One region of the Clostridium chauvoei genome, then DNA from elsewhere that is predicted to be linked to it. Evidence: riboswitches for the same ligand, from Rfam matches in the RefSeq annotation. Region 1 holds a riboswitch; the other holds the start of a gene.
The links. Region 1 has a riboswitch for magnesium ahead of BTM21_RS08770 (P-type ATPase actuator domain-containing protein). Riboswitches for the same ligand answer to the same signal wherever they lie in the genome.

Region 1 (11,300 bases):
ATTACAAATAGAATTATTGAATTTTAAATATTAGAAGATTATAATTAGTTTTAATTAATTAAACTTAAAGAGGTGAGAATTTTGAAATATACAAAATCTATTAGTAATAGACAAGCAGAAAATTTAATAAAAGAAAATAATAAACTTTTAATATTGGATGTAAGAAGATTTGCTGAATTTAAAGAAAATAGAATACCTAATTCAATAAATATACCAGTTGATGATTTGGAGTGGGAGCTAGAAGATTTAGAAGAACATAAAGATACACCAATACTAGTTTATTGCAAAGTAGGAATGAGAAGTAGTGTAGCTTGTGATATATTAGAAAATGAAGGGTTTACAAAATTATACAATCTTAGAGGGGGAATTTTAGATTATACTGGTTTTATAGAAGAATAAAAAATAAGTTTATTATATATAATACTATATAATAAATAGGAGGTATAGTATGAAAAGTAGAGCTGAATTGAAAGCTAATGCTAAAGATCAATTGAGAGGAAACTGGGGAATTGCAATACTTACTTGTTTTGTTTATCTTATTATTATAAATAGTATAAGCTATAGTGAAATGATATTCGATGGAAGTATAGAAATATTTGTAGATGTAGTATCGCTATTATTAGGAGGAGTGCTAGCTTTAGGATTAAGTAAATTTCTATTAAACTTAACAAGAAAAGATAACAGTGCTAGATTTTATGATCTTTTTTCAGGATTTAATATTTACTTTAAAACTCTAGGACTAAATATATTAATTACTATTATAGTAATATTAGGAATGATATTTCTAATAGTGCCAGGAGTTATATTTGCAATGATGTTTTCACAAGCATATTTTATTTTAAGTGAGGATAATGAAAAGGGAATTATCCAATGCTTATCAGAAAGTAAAGAAATGATGATAGGACATAAACTTGATTATTTTGTTTTAAATTTAAGTTTCATTGGATGGTGGATAGTAAGTGCATTAACTTTCGGAATAGGAGCATTATGGGTACATCCTTATCAAAAAATGACAGAAGCAAACTTTTATTTAGACCTTAAAAATAATTAGTAAATTCAGAGGTAATATTTCACTAAAATTAAAGTGAGATATTACCTTTTTTAGAAGATAAGAAGTATATTATAAGAAAAAACAAAGAAGATTAATATATTATCAATTTTTGAAAAAATAGAGGAATTAAATTATAATAATGTATATATTAAAATAAGATATTAGGTATAGTTTAAATAGGGGGATAAAATGAAAATTGGGTTAGTATTATCAGGTGGTGGCGGAAAAGGAGCTTATGAGTTAGGCGTTTGGAAAGCTCTAAAAGAACTTGGAATAGATAAATATATAGAAGTGTTTTCAGGTGCATCAATAGGAGCCTTTAATGCTGTACTATTTGCACAGGATGATATAGATGCAGCAGAGGAATTATGGGACGAAGTAACTATGGACAAGCTAGTTCCTATAGGTAAAATTGAACTTTTTAAAAAAGGATTAGAGCTTGCAATTGGAGGTAAATATTTAAATATAGCTAAAAAATATATGCTTCAAAAATTAGAAGAAGGAACGGTTCCAAAGGATGGAGCGAAAGAAATAATAGATAAATATTTAGATGTATCAAAAGTAAAAGAACGTAATAAAATATGTTACGCAGCATGTACAGAATTACCAGAATTCAAAGCGAAATATTTTAAGATAAATGATTTTAATGATGAAATATCAAAAGAAATGATAGTGGCATCAGCTTCATTACCACTTATATATGATTGTACAGAGATTTTAGGAAATAAGTATATAGATGGAGGAGTATCGGATAACACTCCTATTAAGCCTGTATATGAAGAAGGATGTGACATTATAATAGTAGTTTTACTATCTAAAGAAGCTGGAATAGATAGATCATTATATCCTAATAGCAAAATAATAGAGCTTGCACCAAAAAACCTAGATGAAAGCGTAATTAAGGGGACTTTAAATTTAGATGAGCAATCAAAGCGAGTAAGGATAAGAGAAGGCTATTATGATACAATGGATCTACTTCAACCTATTATGTTAATGTCAGAATTTAAGTTTAAAAAAGATGAAGAGGAAAAATATAAGAAACTTTTTAAAACTTACAATTGGGTTAAGAATAAATTTTATAATAAGGAAAATAGAAAGAATTCATATAGAAATAACTTAGAAAAAGATATAGAAATGTAAAAGGCTCAGTATATTAAGAGCCTTTTTTACATACTTAGTAATATAAGAAGGAGATAAATTATGAAGATAGTAGATTTATCACATGAAATTCAGTATAATATGACAGTTTACTCAGATGATGAAAGACCAATATTTAATGATATTTCAAAGATAAAAATATCTGGTTATAATGAAAAAAGTATTAATATATGTTCTCATACAGGAACTCATATAGATTCTCCTATACATATGATTTTATTTAAAGAAGGAAAGTTAATAATAGAAAATTTAACAAACTTAGATAGTCTTCCTAATGAATTTATGTTTATAGCAACACCACTTAAATTTAAAGATTCAGATGGCTGTCCTGTTAGAGCAATTGGATTAGTAGAATAGCCCATAGAATATAACTTTAAGGGATATTTAATGTTAATTAGTATAAGTATATATTAATTTTGAATATAATAAATTAAAGGAACAAATAATAGAAGGATTTTTAAACTTTATAAGGAATATTCTCAATTAGGAGAAAAATTTTACTAATATAGTAAAAACTTAAGAGGTGAGAAGTTGAAAAAGAATGCATTACAAAGAGATTTTAAAAAGCTTAAATCTCAAATAAATCAAATTGAAGAAATAGTTCATAATTCAAAACCAGGGGCTTTAATAGAACACGAGTCAGCAATACGTAAAAAACTAAGACAGCTTAAGACTATGGAAAATGAAGGCTTTAAAGAATATGATAATTTATATGAAAGATACGAAGAATTATTAGAATATATATCTAAAAAAATGTTAGATGATTATAATAGAAAAAATAATACTGATTTTGACTTTTATCAAGTATTAAGAGGAAATTATAATGTTTTTATTAACTCAGGGTTTATGACATTATTAACTAAGCATCATATACCTAAATTAATTTCTCAAGAGTTTGAAGAAAACTTTCCAGCAAACCCTAAAGATGAGTATAGTGCTGCAAGAAGTATGAAAAGAAAATTTTTCATACATTTAGGGGAAACGAATACAGGGAAAACTTATAATGCAATGGAACGTTTAAAAGTTGCTAAGAAGGGAATATATTTATCACCTCTTAGAATATTAGCTTTAGAAAACTATGAAAGATTAAATAATGAAGGTGTGATATGCAATTTATTAACTGGAGAAGAAGAATTAATTAAAGAGGGTGCTACACATACCTCTTGCACTATAGAAAAAGCTAACTTAAATGAGGAATATGATATTGCTATAATTGATGAAATTCAAATGATAGATGATTCACAAAGAGGTGCAGCTTGGAGTAGAGCTTTGCTTGGTTTAAGATGCAAAGAAATTCATGTATGTGGAGCTTTAAATGCTAAAGAAATATTAGAAACTATTATAAAAGATTGCGATGATGATTTTGAATTTAAAGAATATAAAAGAAATATACCTTTAGAAGTTCAAAATAGAAATTTTAATAATTCAGAAGCAGAGGAAGGAGATGCTATAGTAGTATTTTCAAAAAAGAAAGTATTAAGTCTTGCAGAACAGTATTCTAGTTTAGGAATAAAAGCAAGTATAATATATGGGGATTTGCCACCAGAAGTAAGAAGAAAGCAATATGAGCAATTTATAAATAAAGAAAATAAAATATTAATAACAACTGATGCAATTGGTATGGGGGTAAATTTGCCAATTAAAAGAATAATATTTTTAGATATACAAAAATTTGATGGAGAAGAAATAAGACCATTAACATCTCAAGAAGTTAAACAAGTTGCAGGTAGAGCAGGAAGAAAAGGAATATATGAAGTAGGTTATGTTGCAACAGTAAGGGATAATCAAAGGTTTATAAAAGAAAAGTTAGCAGAAAAGGATATAGTAATAAAAGAAGCAGTAATAGGTCCTTCAGAAGCAATTTTAAAAGTACAAGGATTGCCATTAAATGAAAAATTAGCTTTATGGGCTACAAGAGAAGAAACTCTTGATTTTTATAGAAAAATGGATATAAATGAATATTTAATAATTCTAGAAAACATCAAAAGATATAAACTAAAAGAAAGTATTCAATGGGAATTACTTAAAGTTCCCTTTGACGTTTCAAAGAATGAACTTATGGATACTTTTTTAGATTATGTAGAAGAGTTATTTGTATTAAAAAATAAAACCATTACTAAACCACAATGTTATAAGGGGAATTTAGATGAATTAGAATGTTATTATCAAAGAATAAATATGTACTATTCATTCTGTAAAATTTTTAATTTAGAATTTGATGTTAGTTGGATTTATGATGAAAGATTAGAAGTAAGTGAAGAAATTAACAAAATACTCTTAAGAATTTAGGAATATAGTAACAAATAAAAAAATACTAAATATACTAATAATATAGATTTAAATATCCTCGGTAGGTGAGGTTACTTTAAGGATAAGGATTGATACCGTGAAAGGGTGGAAACACTCTCAGCTGGTTAGCAGATTTTACCGAACAAAGAAGGTTTAATTTAATTCAATTTCATGCCTTAAAGAGCTAAAACTTGAACGAGTAGAGTGTATTTATTAGTTAAAGAATACCCTTGTTTGTTCAAGTACAAACAAGGGTTAATTTTTTTATATATATTTTATGGAGGTGCAAAAATGGAATCAGATCACATATTAGATAGAAATAGTGGAGGAAGAATTAGACTTTATAGGATTAATTTCAAAAAAATTATAGGACCTATCAAAGTAGCTTTTATAACTTAGATAATTTTTTCTCAACTATTTCTTAAATCTAATCTAATGTAATCTCAAAAATGTAAAATAAGGGTTAGCTTTTATAGCTTATTTTACTGATATAATTTTGGAGGTGGATATATGATTGATACAAGAAATAGTAATTTATCTATAGATAAGTTAATTAGATTTAGCAAAATAAATATAAATGAAATCTATAAGATATTAAAAACAAATATAAATGGAATTAGTGAAGAGGAAGCTAGAATACGTATACAAAGGTATGGACCTAATATTATACCTAGTTCATTAAATTTTATAAAAGAAAATAATAAATATTTAAGTTGTATAAGAAATAAAAAGGAAAGAATACTATCAGCAGAAGATATAACTATGGGAGATATAATATGTTTAAAAGAAGGAGATTATATTCCAGCAGACGTTAGGATAATATCTTGCAATGACTTTAGCATAAACCAATATATATTAACAGGAGAAAATACTATAATAAAAAAATATGAAAATATAAGAGGAAATTATTATCAACATAAGGATATAACAGAATTAGATAATATATGTCTCCAAGGAGCAAAAGTTGAAAAGGGTAGGGCTACAGTACTAGTAATTGCTATTGGAAAAGATACCTATTATTCCAAAAATAAAAGACCATCAAATAAAGTATCAAATTTAAAAAGTAGAAAAAGAATATATAAAATAAAAAGTATGATAAAATTATTAGAGATATAATTTTATACAAGAGAGAAGGAATATGGATGGTTTTAAATATTGCTCATAGGGGATATAGTGGAAAATATGATGAGAATACTATAATAGCTTTTAAAAAGGCTATAGAATTTGGAGCAGATGGAATAGAAACGGATGTTCAATTATCGAAAGATGGTATTCCAGTTATAATTCATGATGAAACACTAGATAGGACTACTGATGGAAAAGGATTAGTTAAAAGTTATACTTTAGCTGAATTAAGAAAATTTAAAACTAAAAATAACGAAAAGATTCCTACATTAGAAGAATTATTAATACTATTTAAGGAATCAAAACTAGATATTTTAAATTTAGAATTAAAAATAGTATAGTAAAGTATAAAAATTTAGAAGAAAAAGTACTAGATTTGATTGAAAAATATGAAATAGAAGATAGAATAATTATATCTTCATTTAATCATTATAGTTTATTAAAAGTAAAGGAAATTAATAAAAATATAATAACAGGTGCGTTAACAGAAACTACATTAGTAGATGTATATAAGTACCTAAAAAATATAAAATGTGAATGTTATCACCCTTATTATTATTCTATATTTGATGAAGAGATAATGAGGGAGTTAAAGGAAAACCATATAAAGGTTAATCCTTATACTATAAATAGTGAAATTGATATGAAAAAAGCAATGGAGTTAGGTGTAACAAACATTATAACTAATGAAGTTGAAGTTTTAAATAAGTTAAAATATGAAGTTAGAAAATAATTAAAGTTCAATATAAAAAGGATTATCTAATTAAGCTTAGATAGTCCTTTTATTTTATTATACATTAGAAGTTTTATATGAAGATTTTTTATAAGATATTCTATTTTTAATAAGCAATAATATTGAAATTATTAAACATAGTAACTCAGAAATTAAAGTTGAAATCCATATGCCATTTTCACCAACTAATGAAGTCATAGTAAGGAGAACAATAGTAATTATAATCAGCCCCCTAGATAATGAAATTATTGTTGCATTAAATGGTTTTTCTATAGATGCAAAGTATCCAGAAATTAATACATTAAAACCAAGTATTAAAAAGGCAGTTGAAAATATTCTAAATGCACTCACTGAATAACTAAATAATTCAGGAGAATGACCTTTAAGAAAAATAGCAACAATGTTATTTGCAAAAATTATACATAGTATAAATATAGATATAGAAGATATACCTATTGTTTTTATGCTAATTTTAAGCAAATTTTTAACTATGAAGTTTTCTTTTTTCCCATAGTGAAAACTAGAAAGTGGTTGCATACCTTGAGTTATACCAATCATCGTCATTATTACTAAAGTATTTACATAACAGATAATACTATAAGTTACTATACCATCTTCCCCTATATACTTTAGTATTATTTGATTAAATAATAAAATTACAATTCCAGAAGTTAATTCTGTAAGAGCATCTGGGAATCCTATTGATAATATTCTTCCTAAGGTTTTAAAGTTTATTTTAAATTTTACAAAGTGTAATTTAGAAACTGGTCTTAAAAAGTGAATTAAGAAAAATAAACAAGAAACACCTTGAGAAATTATTGTTGCAAAGGCAGCTCCTTTTATTCCAAAGCCTAATAATATTACAAATATAAAATCTAACACTACATTAGTTAGTGCAGAAATAATCATACCTATTATAGCAAGATGTGGAAAACCATCAGCTTTACTTAATACTTCTAAACAGTAAGAGATAATAAAGAAACCATTAAAAAGCATTATTATTTTTAGATATTCCTTAACCATAGGTAATGTAGTATCTGTAGCTCCTAAAAATAATGCTATATTATCAAGATTAAGTAGACTAAATATAGTTATAGCAATAGCTACAATTAACATACAAAACATATTAAAACTAAAAACTTCTTTAGCTTTATCTAATTTATCTTGTCCTAAATAAATTGAAACTATAGTAGATACACCAGTAGAAAAAAACATAGAAATAGCAAAGATAAAATTAATAAAAGGCATAGATATATTTACAGCTGCTAATGCTGTAGGTCCAACACCTCTACTAACAAATATACCATCAACCATTGTATATAGAGAAAATATCCACATTGCAGCTACTGAAGGGAGTAGGTATTTAATAAATTTTTTTCGAATCGTGAGACTATCACTTGTACTATCTATTGATTGAGTCATTTTATTCTCCTTAATTTAAATTTGTATTATTTATAATTAAATATAAACTATGGTACAATACTAAGGTCAAATGATTTTTTAATAAATGAGGAGAATCTAAATGAAAGATTATTATAAAATAGGAGAAATTTCTAAAATTTATGGTATTGGAAGAGATTCTTTAATGTATTATGAAGAAATAGGAATTCTAAAACCTATTAGAGATACAAATGGGTATAGATTATATAGCATTACAGATATATGGAAGCTTAATTTAATTAAGGAATTAAGAGTATTAAATTTTCCTATGTCTAAGATAAAGGATTATTTAAATGATAGAAGTATAAATTCAACTCAAAAAATGTTAAATGAAGAAATAAGATTAATAGATGAAAAAATAGAAGTTTTAAATAAACAAAAGATAAATATATCTAAAAGATTAAAAGCTATAGAGGAAGTAGTTGAAGAAAGTTATATTGATAAAATTGAAGTAATACATATTAAAAAGAGAAAAGCTTTAAAGTTAAATGCTAATATTTCTAGAGATGCAGAAGTAGACTTTTTAGTTAAAAAGCTTCAGAAAAAATATGAAGAAAAATTTTATCTTTTAGGCAATTATCATATAGGAGCTATATATAATTTAGATAAACTAAAGGGAAACATATTTAATGAATATAAATCCGTATTTTGCTTTTTAGAAGATGGAGATGAAGAATATAATCTTGTTTTAAATGAAGGAAAGTATATTACATATTCTTATAGAGGAGCGTATAGTTCTAACGAAAGACATATAAAAAAATTATTTGAATTTATAAAACAAAATAATTTTGAAGTAATAAATGATCCTATAGAAATTTACAAAATAGATGTTCACGAAACATCTATAGAAAATGAATTTATAACAGAAATACAAATTCCTATAAAATAATATTAAAAGTTCAATAGATCTTTATAGGTGCAAAGAATATTAAGGTGTGATACACTAATTTATATTAACTAAAGTTGTTATGTTAAATAGCAATTATAAGAAGGAGATTAATTTATGATATATAAGTTTAATTTTGATGGAAAAGAATATGAATTAAAAGAAGATAACTTAGATTATTTTATTAATGATGAAGAATTTGAATTAGAAGGAATAGATGCAAATAAAGTTTTGGAATTACTTTCAAACTCTAAAGAAGTTGAATTTGAAAGGGCTTATTATGAAACTTGTTGTGAAGAATGTAGAGCAGGGAAAGCAGAGAAAAAGAAAGTCTTTGATTTTCTAGAATTCTTTTTCTATGCTTATGCAAAGGATGGAAAGTTTATAACAAGCAGTATAGATGATGATTATGAAGGAAAATCCTTTACCAAGCTTTATAGAGAAGGTAAAGTAGATTGTAATTACATAGTGACAGTTATAGTTTGTAAAAATTGTGGAACATATTCTATAGAAATAGAAGAATTTGAATTATAAATAAATGAATTAAATATTTATATAGGCACAAAATAACTATGTTAAGTAATAGTATTATAGAAAGGATGTGCTTATATATGCCAAAGAGCAATAAGACAAAGGAACCACAACAAAAAGGTGAAAGAAGACAAAGACTTCATGGAAACCAAAACAACATAGGAAATGATAAAAATAGAGCTGAATATACAGATTTTAATGGTAATCCAATTGAATAATAAACATAAAAGATATAGGATAAATAACCTATATCTTTTTGAGTTTATTGAAATATAATAAAAGCAAATTATATATTATTATGTTGTTTTATTACATATTAAGAGGGTATAATAAATTATATTTAATTGTAATAAAAAGGAGATTGAGAGATGAAAAAGAACTTTAAAAAATTCATAGCTATTATGATTGTAATGAGTTTAGGAATATTAGCATTAGGAGGCTGTAGCACTAAAAAAGAAGAAGTTACAAAGGAAAATCAAAAAGGTGAAAAAATCGAAGCACCTGAAAACTTACCTATAGCAACTATAGTAATAAAGGATTACGGAACTATAACAGCAGAGCTTTATCCGCATATAGCACCTAATACAGTAAATAATTTTATAGATTTAGCCAATAAAGGATTCTACAACAACTTAACTTTTCATAGAATAATAAAAGGTTTTATGATTCAAGGTGGAGATCCAGAAGGAACAGGAGCTGGAGGTCCAGGATATTCAATTAAAGGTGAATTTTCATCAAATGGATTTGACAATAGTTTAAAGCATGAAAAAGGTGTATTATCTATGGCAAGAGCTAAAAATCCAGATTCAGCAGGAAGTCAATTTTTTATAATGACAGGAGATGCTTCACATTTAGATGGTGAGTATGCAGCTTTTGGTAAAGTTATATCAGGAATAGATGTTTTAGATAAAGTGGAATCAGTAGAAACTGGAGCAAATGATAAACCTAAAAAAGATGTAATTATAGAATCAATATCTATTGATACAAAAGGAGAGACATATAAAGCTCCTGATGTAATTAAATAAATATAATAATTTAAGATAATTAAAATCAAAAGTTAAGATTAAATTAAGATATGTGAGTTAAACTAAATAAAGATTAGTTGAATAACATTTATATAGGAAAGAAGGTTTAACAATGAATATACAAGTAATAATGGAATATTTATCAAGGTACGGGATGATGTTTCTATTTTTAATTATATTTTTAGAATATCTTAATTTTCCAGGTTTAGGAGCAGCAGTTATTATGCCAGCAGCAGGAATAGTTGTTGCAAAGTCAGGAATTAACTTTTTTGTAGCATTAGGAGTATCTGTATTGGCAGGTGTATTAGCTAGCTATATTTTATATATAATATCATATTATTTTGGGAATCCTATTTTATCTAGAATATATAAAAGATTTCCTAAAACTAGAGATTCTATTGAGAAAACATATAAATATATAGAACGATACGGGAATAAAGGGGTATTAGTTACAAGATTAGTTCCTGTAGGAAGAACTTTAATTCCTTTTGTAGCAGGAACATTTAGAATGAATATATTAAACTTTACCGTATACTCTACTATAGGAATAGCAATATGGAATGCTATATTTATATATGCAGGGTATGCTTTTGGATATTTCTTCATATAATTGAAACAACATTATAAATCACATGTAAAATCTTAATAGATTAACATGTGATTTTTATTTTATACATTTTTCTTTTTAATTGTTAATAAAGCTTTTATAGGTTAAAATAAGAGTATTATTTTAAGGAACGGGGTAGTTTAATGAAAAATACAACATTTAAAGATATGAAATTAAGTGATGAAATACTTAAAGCTTTGAATAACTTAGGATTTGAAGAACCATCAGAAGTACAAAAAGAAGCAATTCCATATATGTTAAATAAAAATGATATTATAGTAAAATCACAAACAGGTAGTGGAAAAACTGCAAGTTTTGGAATCCCATTATGCGAAATGTCTTTATCAAATGAAAGTAAAGTTCAGGGCTTAGTTTTAGTACCTACAAGAGAATTAGCTTTGCAAGTAAAAGAAGATATATCCAATATAGGTAGATTAAAAAAAGTTAGATGTGCA
Region 2 (11,300 bases), 920 kb from region 1:
ACCCATATACCTAAAATATCTTTATATCCTTCCATAGTGTATCCTAAGCATATATAGACAGCCTTGTTAACTATCTTTCCATTACTTCTAACTTTAAAGTACATAGCATCTAAATAAACTATTGGATATATTTTATCTAATACTCTATTTTGCCATTCGGCGGCGCTAGCAAGCACTTTATCAGTTATTTTAGATACCATCGATGGTGATATAGTTATTCCATATAAGTCTTCAATTTCAGCCTGAATATCAGATGTTGACATACCTTTAGCATATAAAGATATAATCTTTTTATCTAACTCAGTACACACAGTTTCATATTTTTTTATAATTTGTGGCTCAAATTCAGCATTTCTATCACGGGGTACGTCTAGGTCGACGTCACCGAAGGAACTTCTTAAATTCTTGCGACTATAACCATTCCTGTAGTTCTTCTTAGTTTGATCAACTGCTTCTACACGTTCATATTTATTTCTTCCTAGATGTTCTTCCATTTCACCTTCTAATATATTTTCAAGGACATCTTTAACTAATCTTTGTATTAATCCGTTTTTACCCATTACATCATCGATTGTTTTACATCTTTTAATTTCCTCATTGTAATCAAAGTTGGTATCAATTTTTCTTGTCATAATAATTCCTCCTAATTTATATAGTATATTATTCCAAAACTTCCAACTGTTAATACAAAAAAACAGTATATAGTTTTATTTTTACACAAAACTATCTACTGTCTCTCTTTTTACCATTCTCCTGCTACTGATTCTTTTATATGCTCTTTATCAAAACCTTCAGTATCAAAGTAATCTCCCGACTTGTAAAATGTTGAATCAACTTTTATCCATTTGTCTTCATCAGATAAATATACTTCGTTCCATGCGTGTGGTCCAAAGCTTTTTCCATCAAATCCTTGACCTGTAATAAGTCTAACTTTTAAACCAACTTTTCTAGCCATTGCTACATAAAGACAAGCATAATCAAAACATATTCCCGTCCTGCTTTCAAATGCTTCTATAGCTCCACTTTTATATTTTCCTTCATTATTTAAAGCTTTCTCTGCTTTATATACATCATATTCTATGTTACTACCTATCCATGAATATATATTCTTTGCTATTTCTCTATCCGACTTTGCATCATAAGTTAATTCTAGAGCCTTATTATCAATTTTTTCTGTAGACTTTATTCCTTCTTCTAAAGTAACTCCATTATAATAAATTATAAAATTAGAGTTTCCTACGGAATAATTAGATACATCATTATTAGAGAGTACAGGCTTATTTATAGAAATCAAACCTTCTAATCTAGCATATGCTTTTAAATTATCAAAAATAGTTATTTTGGTTCCTCTAGTTATTGTATTATTAAAGGTTACTATAGCTATAAATACTATTAATATTATAACAAAACCTTTTAACATTCCAAATACTGTAGAAAAAGCTAATGTCTTTAACTTTCCACCCTTTAAAACCTTTGAATATCCTCCAATAAAGGGTCTACATAAAAATTTTAAACTTTGATATATTAAAAATTGTATTAAAAAGAAACAAATAGCTAAACAGATAATGTTAAATAAATTGACATTAAAATTTTTTAATATTTCCTTATTTCCTATCTCTAGTATTTTTATAATTAACTTATCTAAGTTTAATATTATAACTAAAAGCGAAATAAATATGGAAAAGTAATAAATTAACCTATTTAAAGCATATTTAGCATCTCTCTCTTGAAATGATGTAATAGTACTACCCTTAACTGCCCATATCATTATTAAAAGACACAGTCCATAGGATAAATACGTACTCATTTAACCCCTCCTTAATATATTTCTTCGTTACTAGTTACCTTTTTAACTATTTCTGATGTAACATCATAACTATAACCTTTAGATAGTAAAAATCTATATAATTTTTGCGATAATTTATAATTATCCTGTTCTCTTTTTATAAGTAAATTATATTTTTTTAATGCTAGTGAATATGCTACTTCTCTTTCTGCATTTTCATCAATGTTAGAAATTTGATTTTTTATTAAGTCTTCACTTATACCTTTTCTAATAAGATCATATTTTATCTTATTTGCTCCATGATTTTTAATTTTATCATTAACATACATTCTAGCGTAATTTTCATCATTTATAAAATTATATTCTTTTAAGAATTCAATTGTTCTATTTATAGTATTTTCATCATAACCCTTTAAAGTTAATTTATCTATAATTTCTTTTTTAGTCTTATAATTTTTTTCAACTATTCTTAAAGCGGAATTCTTACACTTCATATAATCATCTTCTAGTGCTACTTTTTTAATTTTATCTATATCAATGCTTTGCTTTACTTTTAGTCCTTCTTTATATACAAGCTCTGCACTTAATGAAAAAGCATAATCTTCATTTATATATATATTTACCCTATCTTTATTTTTCTTTTGCACCTCAATTTTTGTTATAACATTCATAATTATTCCCACCTTATTATGATTTTAAAATATGAATTGTAGGGTTTTCTAAAACTTTATTTGCTACCTTATATATTTTATTTATATCTAGTTCATTTAATCTATCCATATCTTTAACAAATTCATATAAATCTTCTTTATCTAAAGCTTGATGTAACATATAGTTACAAAGTTCTGCTGGATCTTCAAGAGTTGTTATTACTGCTGTCTTATGAATTTTTTTCATAAGAGTTAAATCTCTCTCTCCGATTTCTATATTTCCATTTTTAACGCCTAAAATAGTCTCATCAATAGCTTCTAAAGCATTATCTATATCATCTTCGCTTACTGCTGTATATATAGAAAAAGTTTTTACTCCTTTTGTCATATCTAAATTAGTATATATGTCATAAGCAAGTCCTCTTTTCTCTCTTACCTCCCTAAATAATAAGGAATTTGCACTTTCACCTAATCTATGATTTAAAATCCTAAAAGGTAATTCAAGATTTCTATCTAAACCATAAAAAGTATATAAATATACTATAGTACTTTGCTCTATATTCTTTTTATTTGTTATTTTTTTTACTTTTTTATTTTTTTCTTCTATTACGGTTATTTTTTCAATATCCCCTGTTTTCCATTTGCCAAAGGTTTTTTTCACTTCTAAAAGAGCCTCTTCATGCTCAAAGGATGATACTATTGTAACTACCGAATTATTAGCTACATAATGTTTGTTATAAAAATTCACTAAATTATCTCTATTATAACTTTTAACTGTCTTTTCTAACCCTGCAATATCATAACGTAAAGGACTTTTATTAAAAGCAACTTCATTTGCTCTTTTAAAACTAAAATCTTCTATATCATCTTTACTAGTTCTTATTTCTGCTAATATTACGCCTCTTTCCTTTTCAATTTCTTCTTCACTAAATGTTGATGATATTATCATATCTCCTAATAGTTCTATTCCATTTTTTATTTCTTCTTCTAAACAACTTATGGTATATACAGTAACTGCATAATCTGTGTATGCATTATATTCTCCACCTAAAAATTCCAGTTCCTCATTAACCTCTTCATTATTTCTATTTTTAGTTCCTTTAAAAAGCATGTGTTCAATGAAATGGGATATCCCCTTTTCATTTTCTCTTTCATAAAGAGCTCCTATTTTTATTCCTACATTTATCGCTGCTATTTTTGTATCCTTTTTTATGGTAATTACCTCTAAACCATTATCTAAAAAATGTCTTTTAACATCAAAATTCAGTTTTAACATATATCTTTGCACCTATTCCCTTACTCTTTAACTAATATTATGATTATATATTATTTCTTATACTTTATAAACAGATTTCTCTTTATAAAATTTTTGTTTATATATAAATAACTTTAACTATTTACTATCTTATAGATAATATTACTTTTAATGACTCTTTACCCTTTTTACTTTGAGATTTATAATGATAATATCTACACTTATAGGAGGATAGTATGATTAAAAACATTTTAATTGTTGAAGATGAATTAAGAATTAGATTTTTACTTAGAGATTATTTCCTTAAGGAAGGATTTCACATAATAGAGGCTAGTGATGGTGATGAAGGTATTCAAGCTTTTTCTAATAATAAAATAGATTTGGTAATTTTAGATATAATGATGCCTAAAATTGATGGTATAACAGTTTTAGAAACTATACGTGAAGCTTCTAATGTTCCTGTAATACTTCTTACTGCTAAGGGTGAAGAAGAAGATAAACTATTTGGATATGAAATGGGTGCTGATGACTATATAACAAAACCTTTCTCCCCTAAAGTTCTTATAGCAAAAGTTAAAGCATTACTAAAAAGAACTTCTGAAGTTGAAGATACTATCAATAAGGATTTTAATGGTTTAATAATAAATAAACTATCACATGAAGTTAAAATAGATGGTAATATAATAAATCTTTCACCTAAAGAATTTGAGCTTATTACTTATCTTGCTGATAACGAAGGTATAGCACTATCTAGAGATAATATTTTAGATCATGTTTGGGGCCTTGATTATTATGGTGATATTAGAACTGTTGATACTAATATTAAAAGACTTAGAGAAAAACTAGGTGATAAATCTAATTTTATAGTTACTGTTAGAGGAAGTGGTTATCGTTTTGAAGCAAAAAATGAATAAAAGTATTTCAAAAAAACTATTTACTATTACTTTTGGTTTAATCATTGTAGTTATATTTTCTAGTGTACTCTTTCAAGTAATGTTTTTTGAACAATACTACTTAAAACATAAAACTCGAGATTTAGGTAATGAAGTTAATAAGTTTAAAGAAATGTATTCTTTCCAAATATATAGTGACGAAACTTTAAATTCTGCTTTAGCTAGATATGAGCAAGAAAACAACTCTAGAATTGCTATATTTTCTGTAAATGGTGATCTTAGCTATTTATCTGATTATAGAAAGGGAATAGATGATTTACAAACATTAACTCAATTTTGTTCTGAACTTCTTAATAATAAAGAATTAATTTATGATGTTTTATCTTCAGGAAAAACTAAATCTACCGTATTTGAAAATAAAAGTAGTGGACTAAAAAAAATAGGAATTATTTCTCCTATGTCATTAAAATATAAAAATGATTCTATTATTATATCTGTTTCTTCAATTCAACCTATTCAAGAAGCAGCATTAGTAATAAAAGATTTTTATAAATATCTTGCTATTGGATTTATTATAATTGGAATAATTTTATCTTCAATTTATGCAAACTTAATTACTAAGCCACTTCTTAAAATAAATAAAGTAGCTAAAAAGATGTCTTCCATGGATTTTAGTGCTAAATGTACAGTTAACTCTGATGATGAAATTGGTAATCTTGGAAAAACTCTAAATTTCTTATCTTCAAATCTTAATAGTGCATTAGAGGATTTAAAACAAAAAAATCTTCAATTAGAAAAGGATATAGAAAAGGAAAGAAAATTAGAGACTCTAAGAAAAGACTTTGTAGCTGGTGTTTCTCATGAACTAAAAACTCCTATTGGAATTATAGCTGGCTATGCAGAAGGTTTAAAAGATGGTGTTGCAACTGGAGAAAATGCTTTAATTTATTTAGATACTATAATAGACGAATCTAAAAAAATGAGTCAACTAGTTTCCAATATGTTAGAGCTTTCTAGGTTAGAGTCTGATACTATTGAACTCAACTTTGAAGAGTTTAATATAATAAGATTAATCCAAAAGACAATAAAAAAATTATCCTTAGACTTTAATTCTAAATCTATAGAAGTTATTTTCAATAATAAACTTGAATATGCCTATGTACTTGGTGATGTATTTCAATTAGAGCATGTTATAACTAATTTATTGACTAATGCATTTAAATATAGTCCAAATAATGAAAGAGTTATAATTTCCATTATTGAAGATACAGAAAAAAATAAGTATTTTATTTCTATTGAAAATACAGGTTGCCATATTCCTGAAGATGAACTTGAAAATATTTATACTAAATTCTATAGATTAGATAAATCACGAAATAGATCTGATAATAGTAATGGATTAGGTCTTGCTATAGTTAAAAGGATACTTTTAAATCATAAAAGTGAGTATTTTATAAAAAATACAGATTTTGGTGTTAAATTCTCTTTTTCTCTTGATAAAGCTAAAGATATTCTATAAAAAAGTAGTAGTAGATTTAAAAGTTTAAATCTACTACTTGCTTTTTACCCTTCCACATAATTAATATTCTCTACCTTCTTTATATTTTTGCACTCTGGACACATAACTAAACTATTTTTTCCTGTACTATTTAAAATATGTCCACACTTATTACATTGAAAAGATAAATTATTATTTTTCATAAACCATACCACTCCTATTTCTCTTTTTATCAAAAATTAAATACTTATATATTTTATCACACTTTTAAAATTTGTATACCATTTTATATCTTTTTTTCCTTAATTAGTATAAATTTTATATATTTATTTTAATTGTAATCATTTTCTGTCCTTTGCTTAACCACTTTCCAGAAGTTAATTTAATTCCAATTGCTCCTATAGGTGCAGTTATTAAAACACTTAAAATTGCTATAGCTTGCATTATTTCTCCTCCTACTACACCCATTTGAAGTGGAATTCCTGCTTTTGCTGATTGTACTGTTGCTTTAGGTAAATAAGCTATAATACAAAAAAGTTTTTCTTTTTTATTAAGATTGGTTCCTAAAAGCGAAATTAATACTCCTATAGACCTAATGCTTAAAGAAAAAATTAATAGAACTATCCCAATAACAAAAAACTCTCCTACTAAACTTGGATTTATAGCCATTCCAACAAATGCAAATAAATATATTTTCCCTATAGACCATATTTTATTCATTACCTTAATTATATCCCTTGATACTTCTTCCACATAATTTCTTAAGAAAAAGCCATAAATCATTATTGTAAGTAGCGAATTAAATAATTGAATTTCAAACTTTTTTTCTATTACCCTCATTGCAATACATAAAGCATAGGCAAATAAAACCTTTATAGATTTTCTATTTATGTACTTTAATAAATATGTTGTTATTTTAGCCAAAAACCATCCTATAAAAATACTTAATCCTATAGTAATTGGAATCATGCTTATTTGTTTCATTATAGAAATATTTTTCCCATCTAGGCCTTGTACATATACACCTAAAAATGTTGTAAATAATGTAATTGCTATTGTATCATCAGCAGAAGCACCTACTAATAACATTTGAGGAATAGCTTTATCTTCACCAAGTTTTCTATCAATTAATGAAATCATAGATGGAACTAACACAGCTGGACTTACAGCTGCAATTATAAAACCTAAAATAGCTCCTTGTATGAAAGTAAAATCTAATAAATACGTAGATAAAAATGCTATTGTAAGTCCCTCTAAAGTAGCTGGAATTATACTTAACAAAATAGCTGGTCTTCCTATTTCTTTCATTTGACTTAAACTTATTCCAAGACCTCCTATAAAAAGAACAGTTACTAATGCAATATCTTTTATAATAGGAGAAATATTTATTACCTCCACAGGTACTAAATTTAAAAATGTTGGCCCTATAACCATCCCTATTATCATCATTCCTATTAATGATGGTAGCTTTATTTTTTCTACTAATTTTCCACTATAAGATGCTAATACTCCAATAATTATTAAACTTAAAATTGAAATTAAAAATGTCATATATTTATCTCCTTCTATTGTATTATTTTATCTAAAAAAAATAGACTCCTACCCTTTTTAAAAAGAGTAGGAGTCATTAGCTTCTTAAGCATTTAATGGTGAACTCCATCACCTATATAATATTTATATATTGTACTATATATTTTTTCTATTGTAAATACTAAATAATTTACATCAATTGATGTATAAATATTGTTGCTAATCCTAGGAAGAAGAAAAATCCTAAAACATCTGTAAATGTAGTAACAAATACTGATGAAGCTAAAGCTGGATCCACCTTAAGTTTCTTTAATATAATTGGAACTAAGAAACCTGAAATAGTTGCAACAATCATATTTAAAAGCATAGCTATACCTATTACAACTCCAAATATAATTTTTCCTTCCCAGAAATAACCTAAAATTGCAATTATCAATCCTATAACTAAACCTGTAACTGCACCCACACCTATCTCTTTAAATAATACACGCTTTACATTTTTATAATTTAATTCTCCAAGGGCTAATCCTCTAACTATAATTGTTAATGTTTGAGTTCCTGCATTTCCACCCATTCCTGCAACTATAGGCATAAATGTTGCAAGTGAAACTACTTTTTCAATAGTTCCTTCAAATATTCCTACTATTGATGATGCTAAAATAGCAGTTAAAAGATTTATAAAAAGCCATGGTAATCTACTCTTTATAGATTCCTCCAAAGTTCCGTTAATCTTTTCTCCTTCTGCAACTCCACCAAGACGATGTATATCTTCTGTATTTTCATCCCTTAAAATTTGCATTACATCATCTACTGTTATTATTCCTAAAAGTCTATTAAAGCTATCTACAACTGGCATTGTTAAATAACCATACTTTTCAAATCTATGTCCTACTTCCTCCTTATCCATATTATAAGGAATACTCTCTAAATTTTCTTGTACTATATCTGAAATTAAAGTATCAAAATTGCTTGTAGCTATATCCTTTAAAGAAACTACACCTTTTAACTTATCTAAAGAATTTATTACATATAAATCATATATATTTTCTGTATCCTTAGCTGTTAATTGTAAATATTTAAAAGTTTCTCTTACTGTCATATTTTCTTTTATTGATATAAATTCAGTAGCCATTATACCTGCAGCTGTATCAGGATCGTAACTTAGAAGTTGACGTACCATCCTTGCGTCTTCATCAGTCATTTTAGCTAAAATTTTATTCGCTTGACTCTCATCTAATATTCCAAGCAAATCTGTTAATTCATCTGATGACATTGCTTCAACTATATTTTTTTGCTTATTTTCTGAAAACTCCATAAGTATGTCATATTTTTCTTCTGCATCAGCTTCATCTATAATAGCTGCTATAAATTTTTCTGATAATCTATTTAATATATCTTTTCTCTCTTCTATATCTTCTCTTAATATATCTAATATATCTACAGGATGTATTTCTTCTATATAGTTCATAATTTTATCTTGAGGTGCATGTAATAAAAATCTTCTTAACTCGTCTTTACTCATTTCTAATTTCATAATTTTCCTCCCTTAATTTAGGGATAATAAATTATACATGGTATAAATAGATTCTCCCCAATAATTATTAAAATCCAAATTTCTCTCCAGATACGAGTCCATTAATACCATCTCCTTTTTCTTTAAAAATTAAAAAAGACTTTTTGCTCTACACAAAAAGTCTTATACAATCCTTCTATTTCGTAGAGCTTTAGCACTATAGAGCGTAGACAATCGTCAGTTACATTAAAAATCACCTTCGCGATGATTTCTGTTAACCCATTGGAATCTCTAGATTTTTCTGGGTAGCAACGTATTTCTTTATAGGAGCCTCACCTAACAAATTCTATATTTCATTGACTAACTAATATTACATTAGTAAAACTCATCTGTCAATATAAATTTATTTTAATCCTTTTAAAAGTTCTGCAAACGGATTATTTATATCCTCTTCTGCATCTTTTTTCATTTTTTTCATTATATTATTAACTTCTCTTTTATTCATTTTATCTGATTTTTTATCAAATCTTTTATTAAATACTGATGCTTTTTCTCTAAAAGTACAATTATTATTTGGACATACATATATTTGACCTTCACCATGCCCTCTAAGCTCTAACTTCTTCTTGCATTCAGGACATCTTGCATTAGTATTTCTACTTACACTTTCTCTATATCCACACTCTCTATCTTGGCAAACATTCATTATTCCATTTTTCCCTTTAACTTCAAGAAGATATTTACCACAATTAGGACATTTCTTTCCTGTCTTATTATCATGAACAAATTTACTATTAGCTGATTTTACGTCATTAACAAGAGTGATTGAATAATTTCTCATTTCTTTCATAAAATCATTTGAGTTTGATTTACCTTTACTTATTTCATCTAATCTTTTTTCCCATTTAGCAGTTAATAATGGAGATTTTAAATCCCTTGGAACTAATTCTATAAGTTGCTTTCCTTTTGAAGTTGGATATATATCCTTTCCTTTCTTTTCTATAACAAAGGAATTAAATAACTTTTCTATAATATCAGCTCTTGTTGCAACCGTTCCAAGTCCACCTGTTTCGTTTAATGTTTTAGCTGAGGCTTTATCTACATTAACATACTTTTGTGGATTTTCCATTGCTGAAAGTAATGTAGCTTCATTAAATCTAGCTGGTGGCGTTGTAAAGTTCTTTTTGACTTCTATATTTTTAATCTTTAAAACTTCTCCTTTATTTATAACAGGAAGAGTTTGTTCTTTTATATCATCTGAAGATTCATCTTCAGCTACTTTATCGTAAAGCTTTTTCCATCCCTTATCCTTTTCTATTTTTCCTTTAGCTAGAAGTCTTTCTCCGTTTACTTCTCCTTCTAAAGTAGTTTCTATATAAATATATGCTGACATAAGATGACTTAAAAATCTTTTTACTACTAAATCATAAACTTTTCTTTCATCTGAACTTAAAAGAGCTAAGTTTCCTCTTTCTTCCGTTGGAATTATAGCGTGGTGATCAGATACTTTTGAATTATCTACAAAACTCTTGTTTCCTTTAATATCTTTTCTTAAAAGATTTTCACAAATTGCTCTATATTCTCCAATACCTACTGCTTTTATTCTATCTTTTAAAGTTCCTACTATATCTGTAGTTATATATCTTGAATCTGTTCTTGGATATGTTAAAACCTTATAATTTTCATATAATCTTTGCATTACATTTAAAGTTTGTTTTGCAGAAAATCCCCAAAGTCTATTACAGTCTCTTTGAAGTTCTGTTAAATCATAAAGTGGTTTAGGATAAGCTTTTTTATCCTTACTATTAACATTTACTATATTTATATTTGAACCTTTAAGTTTATTTTCAACCTTTTTACTAAATTCTAAGTCAAAAATTCTTCCATTATTATCTTTATTAACCCAAGTAAAATTACACTTATCTGACTTTGCATTTATAGTATGATATTCTTTAGGTTTAAAGCTCTTTATTTCTTCTTCTCTTTCTACTATCATTGCTAAAGTTGGTGATTGTACTCTTCCTGCTGAAAGTTGTGCATTATATTTACATGTTAACGCTCTTGTTACATTAAGACCAACAATCCAATCTGCTTCTGCTCTACATACTGCTGCTTTATAAAGATTTTCATAGGCTTTTCCTGGCTTTAAATTATTAAATCCATCTAAAATAGCTT

Region 2: it holds a riboswitch for magnesium, as region 1 does, so the genes downstream of both, mgtE (magnesium transporter) here and BTM21_RS08770 (P-type ATPase actuator domain-containing protein) in region 1, are expected to answer to the same signal.

What each region holds. Positions count from the first base shown of each region.
Region 1 is NZ_CP018624.1:1,855,458-1,866,757, reverse strand. Features, by position in the region: gene BTM21_RS08795 (rhodanese-like domain-containing protein) at 73-399, shown strand; gene BTM21_RS08790 (DUF975 family protein) at 449-1,051, shown strand; gene BTM21_RS08785 (patatin-like phospholipase family protein) at 1,241-2,191, shown strand; gene BTM21_RS08780 (cyclase family protein) at 2,252-2,566, shown strand; gene BTM21_RS08775 (SUV3 family DEAD/DEAH box RNA helicase) at 2,741-4,498, shown strand; M-box (ykoK) riboswitch at 4,549-4,710, shown strand; gene BTM21_RS08770 (P-type ATPase actuator domain-containing protein) at 5,009-5,614, shown strand; partial or broken gene BTM21_RS08765 (glycerophosphodiester phosphodiesterase) at 5,641-6,356, shown strand; gene BTM21_RS08760 (MATE family efflux transporter) at 6,414-7,778, opposite strand; gene BTM21_RS08755 (MerR family transcriptional regulator) at 7,879-8,685, shown strand; gene BTM21_RS08750 (DUF3785 family protein) at 8,800-9,216, shown strand; gene BTM21_RS13785 (clostri-philic family protein) at 9,294-9,431, shown strand; gene BTM21_RS08745 (peptidylprolyl isomerase) at 9,582-10,238, shown strand; gene BTM21_RS08740 (DedA family protein) at 10,351-10,848, shown strand; gene BTM21_RS08735 (DEAD/DEAH box helicase) at 10,989-11,300, shown strand, end outside.
Region 2 is NZ_CP018624.1:932,229-943,528, reverse strand. Features, by position in the region: gene BTM21_RS04385 (IS256 family transposase) at 1-632, opposite strand, end outside; gene BTM21_RS04380 (transglutaminase-like domain-containing protein) at 743-1,807, opposite strand; gene recX (recombination regulator RecX) at 1,819-2,457, opposite strand; gene BTM21_RS04370 (M16 family metallopeptidase) at 2,474-3,712, opposite strand; gene BTM21_RS04365 (response regulator transcription factor) at 3,928-4,605, shown strand; gene BTM21_RS04360 (HAMP domain-containing sensor histidine kinase) at 4,598-6,103, shown strand; gene BTM21_RS13655 (hypothetical protein) at 6,148-6,285, opposite strand; gene BTM21_RS04355 (cation:proton antiporter) at 6,401-7,633, opposite strand; fluoride riboswitch at 7,694-7,755, opposite strand; gene mgtE (magnesium transporter) at 7,803-9,146, opposite strand; M-box (ykoK) riboswitch at 9,315-9,476, opposite strand; gene BTM21_RS04345 (DNA topoisomerase III) at 9,529-11,300, opposite strand, start outside.